One region of the Pseudoalteromonas apostichopi genome, then DNA from elsewhere that is predicted to be linked to it. Evidence: predicted binding sites of a transcription regulator. Region 1 holds the regulator's gene; the other holds the start of a gene.

Region 1 (4,721 bases):
ACTACTGCGCGCCCTGACATGCTTGCAGCTGAGGCATTGAACATTATGGAACGTAAACGTATCAATGGTTTAATTGTGGTAGATCATAGTAATACGCCTATTGGTGCCCTTAATATGCAAGACCTATTAAAAGCAGGAGTTCTTTAAGCAATGACATTCGCCGAGCTTTACCAGCCTCTTAGCCCTGATGTGAGTCAGCGCGCACAAAAAGTAAAATTGCTAATCTGCGATATTGATGGTGTTTTTTCTGATGGCCGAATTTATTTAGGCAATGATGGCGAAGAACTTAAAGCATTCAATACAAAAGATGGCTTTGGTATTAAAGCGCTCATAAATAGTGGTTTTGAAGTGGCAGTCATTACTGGCCGCCATTCACAAATAGTTCAGCAGCGAATGACTAGCCTAACAGTTCAGCACATTTATCAGGGACAAGAAGATAAGCTAATTGCTTATCAAGAGTTAAAGGATAAACTGGGGCTAACTGATGAGCAAATTGCCTATATTGGTGATGATGGTCCAGACTTACCAGTAATGGAAAAAGTAGGGTTTGCTGTTGCTGTTAACGACGCACACCCACTAATTAAAAAGCTGGCTCATTACACCACATTATTACCAGGTGGCTTTGGAGCCGTGCGTGAATTAACTGATTTACTGATGTTAGAAAACGGTAAGCCGTTAACTAGCGATGGAACCAGCGCATGAATATAGCCCGTATTTTACTGAGTGTTGTTTTTGTTTGTTGCATGGTGTGGTTGTGGTATCCGTACTTTAATCAATCAGCAGACACAATAACTAGTGAAGACGAGATCATTGCAACGCCTGATTACACTGCGGTGGCGTTAAAGCAAACTGCTTATGACGAGCAAGGAAAAATCAGTCATAAAGTAGCTGCGGCTAAAATGGAGTTGTATCAACAATTAGGGTTTACCTTTTTTGAGCAACCTGTATTTACTATTTATGGCGACCAGCAGGTTTGGCAAGTAAAAGCCAAAGAAGCCACTTTATACGAAAATGATCAGCTGATTTTTGAAGGGGATGTAGTTGCTAAAAACTTAACCCATAACGGTATGATCGAAGATATAAAAGCAGAAAACATTAATGTCGACATTAATAAAATGACCATGTTTTCAAAGCAACCTGTAACACTAACAGGACCGAATTTAAAGATTACCGGTAAAGGCTTAAAAGCCGATTTAAAAACCGAAATTGTTGAGTTAACTAACCATACACGAACCATATACTATGACCAATAAACTGAAGAAATTACTCCTGATCCCAAGCTTATTGATTGCGTTTTCCGGCACCGCTGCCGAGCAAACTGGCGCACAAATTAGCATTAGCTCAGATCGCCAAGTTGGTAAACTAAAAGATGGCGTTGGCATATTTGAAGGTAACGTAGAGATCGTGCATGGTAATCGTCGTATTACAGCAGAACGTCTTGAAGCACACGGCGGTGATACCGAAGGTACAGTAGAGCTAATTATTGCAACAGGCAAACCAGCTTACTTCGAAGAAAAACAAACGGATGGTTCCGTAATGAGCGCCAGTGCTGAAGAAGTTCGTTATGATGTTGCGAAACGCTTCTTAACCTTAAACGGTGAAGCTGAAGTTACCCAAGCTGGTCAAAAAGTAACAGCGAAAAGCATTACCTATGATATGGCTCAGCAGCTTATCAGTGCTGAAAAAGACGAAAACTCATCAGATCGTGTACACACTATTTTAGTACCTGTTGAAAATAAAAAAGACAATAAAGGCCAACCATGAGCACATTAAAAGCAGAGCTTTTAGCTAAGAGCTACAAAGGCCGCCAAGTGGTTAAAAATGTCGGTCTGGAAGTTGAAGCTGGCAGTATTGTTGGCTTGCTTGGCCCAAATGGTGCTGGTAAAACCACGACTTTTTACATGATTGTAGGCCTAGTTCCGAGCGACAAAGGTAAAATTAGCATCGATGATAACGATATTACCCTTTTGCCAATGCACAGCCGTGCGAGGTTGGGTATTGGTTATCTACCGCAAGAATCTTCGATTTTTCGAAAGTTAACAGTTTACCAAAACTTGATGGCTATTTTAGAGACTCGTAAAGATCTAAATAAAACCACGCGGGAAGAAACTCTAAATAGCTTATTAGATGAATTTAGCATCCAACACATCCGTGATAGTCAAGGTATGGCGCTATCTGGTGGTGAACGTCGCCGCGTTGAAATTGCTCGCGCATTAGCCGCTAATCCTAAATTTATCCTTTTAGATGAGCCTTTTGCTGGTGTTGATCCAATTTCAGTGTTAGATATAAAGAAAATTATTGAGCACCTAAAAAATCGTGGTATTGGTGTACTAATTACTGACCATAATGTTCGAGAAACCCTTGATGTTTGTGAAAAAGCCTACATTGTTTCTCATGGGGAGCTAATTGCATCAGGCACACCTGAGCACGTATTAGCTGACCAAACTGTACGCGATGTTTATCTAGGCGAGCAATTTAGGCTGTAACCATTACGCCACCGACTAGAGCATCTGCTAGACTTATAACAATGACAATAAATCGATAATAACTTAACTGTCTTTGCACAGTTATCGATAACTTAAAAAAAGGATTGTTAGGGATACATGAGGCAATCATTACAGCTGCGCATGGGCCAGCAACTTACAATGACTCCACAACTGCAACAAGCTATTCGTTTGTTGCAGCTCAGTACATTGGATCTCCAACAAGAAATTCAAGAGGCGCTAGATAGTAACCCTTTACTTGAAGTGGAAGAAGCGGATTACAACGAAGAAAGCATCGGCAAAAATGAGCAAAAAGCTGAATCTGACGATGTGCAAGTCAGCGCTTCTGCAGACGAAGCACCTAGCGAATATGAACAAGAAAGCAGTGATGCTCTAAATAAAGACACTGTAAGTGACGATTTAGCCATGGATGTTACATGGGATGAGTACATGAGTGCCGCTCCATCAACATCATCAGGGCCAATGCCAGAAGATGAATCTATTTATCAAGGTGCATCGACCGAAACCCTTCACGAATACCTTATGTGGCAATTACAGCTCACTCCCTTTAGTCCGACTGATGAAGCGATTGCTGTGGCAATTGTTGAGGCTATCGATGACTCTGGTATTTTAACGGTAAGCTGTGAAGATATCGTCGAGAGCTTTAATCAAAATAGTGATGAAGAAGAAATCGAACTTGATGAAGTCGAAGCGGTCCTAAAGAGAATTCAATTGTTTGATCCTGTCGGTATTGGGGCGCGTAGTTTACAGGAATGCCTGTGTATTCAACTTCGCCAATTCGATGCAAACACGCCATATTTAGCTGAAACTAAAATGGTTTTATCTGAGCATATCGAATTATTAGCGAGTCGCGACTATCGAACTTTGATGAAAAAGACTAAGCTTAAAGAAAATGAGCTTAAAGAAGTAATGACGCTAATTCACAGCTTAAACCCTAAGCCTGCGGATAGCATAGTACGCGAAGAGTCTGAGTACGTCATACCTGATGTATCAGTGAAAAAAGTAAAAGGTCGCTGGGTGGTTGAGTTAAACCCAGATAGTATGCCAAAGATTAGAGTGAACAGCCAATATGCGGCTATGTCTCGCTCTGTTAAATCAAGTAGCGACAGCCAATTTATTCGCTCTCACTTACAAGAAGCAAAGTGGTTTATTAAGAGCTTAGAAAGCCGTAACGATACACTATTAAAAGTGACCAACTGTATCGTTCAACAACAACAAGCTTTCTTTGAGCATGGCCCAGAAGCAATGAAGCCGATGGTGCTAAATGATGTTGCTGAAATGGTCGAAATGCATGAATCGACGATTTCACGAGTAACAACGCAAAAATATATGCATACCCCTAGGGGTATTTTTGAGTTGAAATATTTCTTCTCAAGCCATGTCAGCACTGAAAATGGTGGTGAGTGTTCTTCAACAGCAATACGCGCTTTAATCAAGAAGTTAGTCGCTGCAGAAAACTCGGCTAAACCATTGAGTGATAGCAAAATTGCAGATATATTGGCTGAGCAAGGAATTAAAGTAGCTAGACGTACAATTGCAAAATATCGTGAGTCTCTAGCAATACCTCCGTCTAATCAGCGTAAGAGTTTGATTTAGACGTTTTACATAGAAGGAAAAATGCTTATGCAACTAAATTTAACTGGTCGTCATGTAGAAATCACTGATTCATTAAGAGACTATGTAAACACCAAGTTTGCGAAACTAGAAAGGCATTTTGACCATATTAATAATGTTCATGTCATTCTAGATGTAGAAAAATTAAGCCAAAAAGCAGAAGCAACTTTACATGTAAACGGAGGCGAATTGTTCGCTTCTACAGAACATCAAGATATGTACGCAGCCATTGACTCGTTGATCGATAAGCTTGATCGCCAAGTCATTAAACACAAAGAGAAATTAGCTCGACATTAAATTATGAAACTAAGTTCACTTACTAATCAGGACTGCAGCAAAGCTGCGGTCCTTTTTAATAGCAAAAAAAGAATTCTTGAATATATCAGCGAACTGGCTCACCAGCAGCTTCCTCATTTATCTCAACAAGATATCCTAAATGCTTTACTCAACCGAGAGAAGCTAGGTAGCACCGGTATTGGCCGAGGTATTGCTATTCCACATGGCCGAATGAGTGGCGCCGATGAACCTCAGGCGTTTGTCATAGTGAGTGAATCCCCAATCAATTTTGATGCAATTGATAATCGCCCTGTTGACATTTTCGTA
Region 2 (4,721 bases), 400 kb from region 1:
TTCTCGTTTAATACCAATTTCAGTTGGTGATACTAAAATAACGCCGTTGATATACATCCATTGGCGATTTTGTAATTCGTGAGCAAGACCAGAAACACGAGTCGTACCATAGCTCTCACCAATTAAGAACTTAGGTGAGCGCCAGCGCTCGTTGCGAGAAACAAAAGTATTTAACCACTCTGCTAAGTATTTGATGTCAGCGTTAACACCAAAGAACATTTTTTGTTGGTCTGATTTACTCGGCAGCTCACCTTTTTCGTTTTCAAGAACACGTGAGTAACCCGTGTTTACTGGGTTGATATAAACAATATCAGCCACGTCTAAAATTGAGTAAGGGTTATCTTTTACGCCATAAGGTTGAACTGGGTAGCCTTCGTCATCAATTTTTAATACACGTGGTCCAGTATAGGCAAGGTGCATCCATACTGATGCAGAGCCTGGGCCGCCATTGAAAGAAAAGACCAAAGGACGTTTTGTTCTATCGTCTACTTTATCACGGGTATAATAAGTATATTGCAGCGTTGCTACGGCATCACCTTGTTCATTCCAAACCGGTTGTGTGCCAGTGGTTGCGGTATATGAAAAGCGCTCACCATTAATGCGAGCTTTATGCTCTGTCACTACTTTGCTGTCAACGTCAATACGACGTCCATTATCTGCAAAGCTTGGAGTACTGAAGGTCAGTGTTAGTGCTGTCACTGACAAGCCAATAAAACTAACTAGTTTCATGTTGATTCCTTATTATTCGAATTGCAGCTATTAAAAAGTAAAGCCAACTCGATGACAAACTAATGAGACTAGTGACCAATATTAGCTGTTAAATAGTAAAATAACCGGAAATGCTGAGCTGGTTACAAAAAAGTGCATTTTTTTAGCAAAGATATTTTGCTTAATTATTTAGCTAGATTAAAAAATGACGTATATTTAGCGTGTTTATAATCTGTGTACACGTGCTTAGAAAAGAGAAGTTGCAATGCAAAGAGTATTAGTCGTCGAAGACAGTAAAGTAGTACAGCAAGTGTTACGTCATCTCGCTGCTCACTATTTAGATGTAGCTGTTGACTTTGCGTGGTCTTTAAAAGAGGGCGTCTCTTTAATATCAGAGCACGATTACACCTTAGCCTTAGTCGATTTAACGCTACCTGATGCGATGAATGGCGAAGTAGCTAAATACACCTTATCAAAAAATATTCCAACCGTTGTCCTGACATCAAAGATTGATGAATATATTCGCCAGCAAATGTTAGAGCTTGGTGTAGTAGATTACGTGGTTAAAGATAACCGTGATTCATATCATTATGCGATAAAGCTTGTTGCGCAACTACTTAGAAATGATGGGAGTAAAGCGCTAGTAGCCGATGACTCAGTATTGAGCCGCACTTTAATGAAGCAAATGCTCGAAAAGCAATTGTTTGATGTACGCGATGCCCAAGATGGTGAGCAAGCATTGCAAATGTTAAAAGACGACCCTGAGATTAAGTTGTTACTTACAGACTATGCAATGCCAACAATGGATGGTTTTGAGTTAGTGAAAGCGGTGCGTAATTTCCGTGGCCGTGATGACTTAGCAATTATCGGGTTATCCGGTGCGGGTAAGCATGGCTTGTCGGCGCGTTTTATTAAATACGGAGCAAACGACTTTTTAACTAAGCCGTTTATGAATGAAGAGTTTCATTGCCGTGTTATGCAAACCATGGAGCAGTTAGCTTTAATAGCTGATATAAAAGAAAGTGCATACCGCGACCATTTAACTGGTTTGCATAATCGTCGTTATTTTTATCAATACGCAGAAAAACTGCTTAAAAATGTTGAGCAAGAAAACGTACTGGCCTTGCTTGATATCGACTTCTTTAAAAATGTGAATGACCAGTTTGGTCATGAAGCAGGTGATCAGGCTCTAAAACAAGTGTCTTCATTTTTAAAGACTAAATTTGATGACTTCACTATCGCTAGAATTGGCGGCGAAGAATTTGCAGTGGTTCTGCACAATATGAATTTAGCTAACGCAGAATCTAAACTCAATATTTTCAGAGAGCAGTTAGCGAGTCATGCTTTTTCAATTAACGGTGAGCCTTATTCATTAACGATGAGTATCGGTATGACCCTATTCCAAAAAGTATCACTTACAGCTGCGATGCGCATTGCTGACAAAGCCTTATATCAAGCCAAACAGCAAGATCGGAACTGCTTAGTTCAGTTATAGTTGTGCTTACTGCACCAGCGCTGGCTAATTGTTAAAAAAATGCACCATTAGGGTGCATTTTTTTTGTGCAAAAACTAGTTTTTATTCATAACCAATTGATATTAAAGAATAAAAAATAATGGCACAAAGGTTGGATTGTATAAACCAACAGGATAACAATAAGCGTCCGAAGGGGGCCACTATGAAAATGATTAGTGCAATAATAAAGCCATTCAAACTTGATGATGTACGTGAAGCATTGGCTGATTTAGGCATTGAGGGGATGACAGTTGTTGATGTAAAAGGCTTTGGTCGTCAACGCGGTCATACTGAACTATATCGTGGAGCTGAATACCAAGTCGATTTTATTCCAAAAATCAAACTTGAAATTGCAACTCGTAGCGAAAATTGTCAACGCGTAGTTGAAACCATCACAAAAATTGCTTCAACAGGCAAAATTGGTGACGGCAAAATTTTTGTTTACGACTTAGACCAAATCGTTCGTATTCGTACGGGCGAACTAGATGAAGAAGCAATTTAAGGGGGAATTATGGAAAACACTATCGTAGAGTTGAAGTTCTCACTCGACACTTTTTACTTTTTAATGTCGGGTGTTTTAGTAATGTGGATGGCGGCTGGTTTCGCTATGCTGGAAGCAGGTTTAGTGCGTGCAAAAAATACAACAGAAATCCTAACTAAAAACGTTGCACTATTTTCTATTGCCTGCACTATGTTTTTATTAGTGGGTTACAACATCATGTATGTTGATAATGCAGAAGGCGGTTTCATTCCTTCATTTGGCGCATTAATTGGCACTCAAGCTGCTGATGCGGACCACTCTTTAGAGTCTGATTTCTTCTTCCAAGTTGTGTTCGTAGCAACGGCTATGTCAATCGTATCTGGCGCGGTGGCTGAGCGTATGAAGTTATGGGCATTCTTAGTTTTTACTGTTGTTTTAACTGGTTTTATCTACCCAATCGAAGGTTACTGGACTTGGGGCGCAGGCTTCTTATCTGAAATGGGCTTTGTTGATTTCGCTGGTTCTGCAATCGTTCATGGTGCAGGTGCTGCGGCAGCGCTAGCTGGTGTACTTTTCCTAGGTGCTCGTAAAGGTAAATACGGTAAAAACGGTGAAATCTATCCAATTCCAGGTTCTAACTTACCGTTAGCAACACTTGGCACACTAATCCTTTGGATGGGGTGGTTTGGTTTTAACGGTGGTTCACAACTACTTGTTTCTGACGCTGAAAATGCAACAGCAGTAGGTAAAATCTTCTTAAACACTAATGCAGCAGCAGCGTGCGGCGCTATTGCAGCACTATTCGTATGTAAAGTGTTATGGGGTAAAGCTGATTTAACTATGGTTCTAAATGGTGCATTAGCAGGTCTTGTAACAATTACTGCAGAGCCAGCATCACCAACTCCATTACTTGCTTGTTTACTTGGTTTATTAGGTGGCTCACTGGTTGTGTTTAGTATTGTTGCGCTTGATAAAGCAAAAATTGATGATCCAGTGGGTGCTATCTCTGTACATGGTGTGTGTGGTTCATTAGGTATCATGCTAGTACCACTTTCAAACTCAGATGCAACCTTTGTTAATCAATTAATTGGCTTAGTATGTATCTTAGGGTTTGTGTTCATCGCATCATCAATCGTGTGGGCAATCCTGAAAAATACCATGGGTATCCGTGTTACCGAAGAAGAAGAGTTGAACGGTATGGATCAACATGACTGTGGTATTGATGCTTACCCTGAGTTTGTATCAGTTCGCAGTAACTAATCTCAGTGCGTGCAGTAGCACGTACCTAACAATATCATTGTGTGTTCAAATCAAAGCTCTACTTAGGTAGGGCTTTTTTGCATTTAAATAACTTTTCTCTAATAAGCGAAATAGTCACTTTTGAACTATGCTTTAAATTCCAAACTAATAAGGAAAAACTATGGATAACAAACTCTTACTTATAATCATTTCACTGTTTTTACCCCCTGTGGCAGTATTTTTAAAAGCGGGTGCAGGTAAAGACTTAGTGATTAACATTATTTTATGCTTCATTTTTTTTATACCAGCAGTGATCCACTCGCTATGGCTGTGTACTCGCTAAACGAGTTTAAGTGACTGTTAATTTTACAGGTGTTAACATTGCGCTGTTTAAGGTGTATTCCTGTAAAATTAACTGACCAATAGCGAACTCAATGGCTGATAAAAAAACTCCTGCAAAAAAGTCGTCTAGCAAACCTAAGGCGGCATCAAAGAAAAATACCACTAAGCGCTCACGCGCACCCAAAGGCCCAGCTAAAGCCAGTGTAACAAGAAAACTTTGGTCAATCTTTTGGAAGCTTTCGCTCGCATTGATTATTGCTATGGTGCTGTATCTAATTTATTTAGATGCCAAAATTACCCGTCAGTTTGAAGGCAATAAATGGCAGTTACCAGCACAAGTTTATGCCCGTGCAATGAGCTTTTATCCTGGGCAATACTTGTCTCAGCAAGAGGTTATTTGGGAATTGAACCGCTTAAATTACTCATCTGTAAATAAGC

Evidence for each region. The regulator sigma-54, encoded in region 1, starts transcription at its own class of promoters, with help from an activator protein. The targets are predictions, from matches to a motif close to GTTGGCACGNNNNTNGNNT.
Region 2: the regulator sigma-54 is predicted to act here: its motif matches at 2,321-2,339, upstream of QUE86_RS11610 (P-II family nitrogen regulator).

Annotation. Positions count from the first base shown of each region.
Region 1 covers NZ_AP028065.1:2,172,481-2,177,201, reverse strand. Annotated here, with positions in the region: gene QUE86_RS09795 (KpsF/GutQ family sugar-phosphate isomerase) at 1-147, shown strand, start outside; gene kdsC (3-deoxy-manno-octulosonate-8-phosphatase KdsC) at 151-702, shown strand; gene lptC (LPS export ABC transporter periplasmic protein LptC) at 699-1,253, shown strand; gene lptA (lipopolysaccharide transport periplasmic protein LptA) at 1,243-1,764, shown strand; gene lptB (LPS export ABC transporter ATP-binding protein) at 1,761-2,486, shown strand; gene QUE86_RS09770 (RNA polymerase factor sigma-54) at 2,604-4,100, shown strand; gene hpf (ribosome hibernation promoting factor) at 4,128-4,415, shown strand; gene ptsN (PTS IIA-like nitrogen regulatory protein PtsN) at 4,419-4,721, shown strand, end outside.
Region 2 covers NZ_AP028065.1:2,575,397-2,580,117, forward strand. Annotated here, with positions in the region: gene QUE86_RS11600 (S10 family peptidase) at 1-729, opposite strand, end outside; gene QUE86_RS11605 (diguanylate cyclase domain-containing protein) at 974-2,203, shown strand; gene QUE86_RS11610 (P-II family nitrogen regulator) at 2,385-2,723, shown strand; gene QUE86_RS11615 (ammonium transporter) at 2,733-3,962, shown strand; gene QUE86_RS11620 (YqaE/Pmp3 family membrane protein) at 4,123-4,284, shown strand; gene mrcB (penicillin-binding protein 1B) at 4,376-4,721, shown strand, end outside.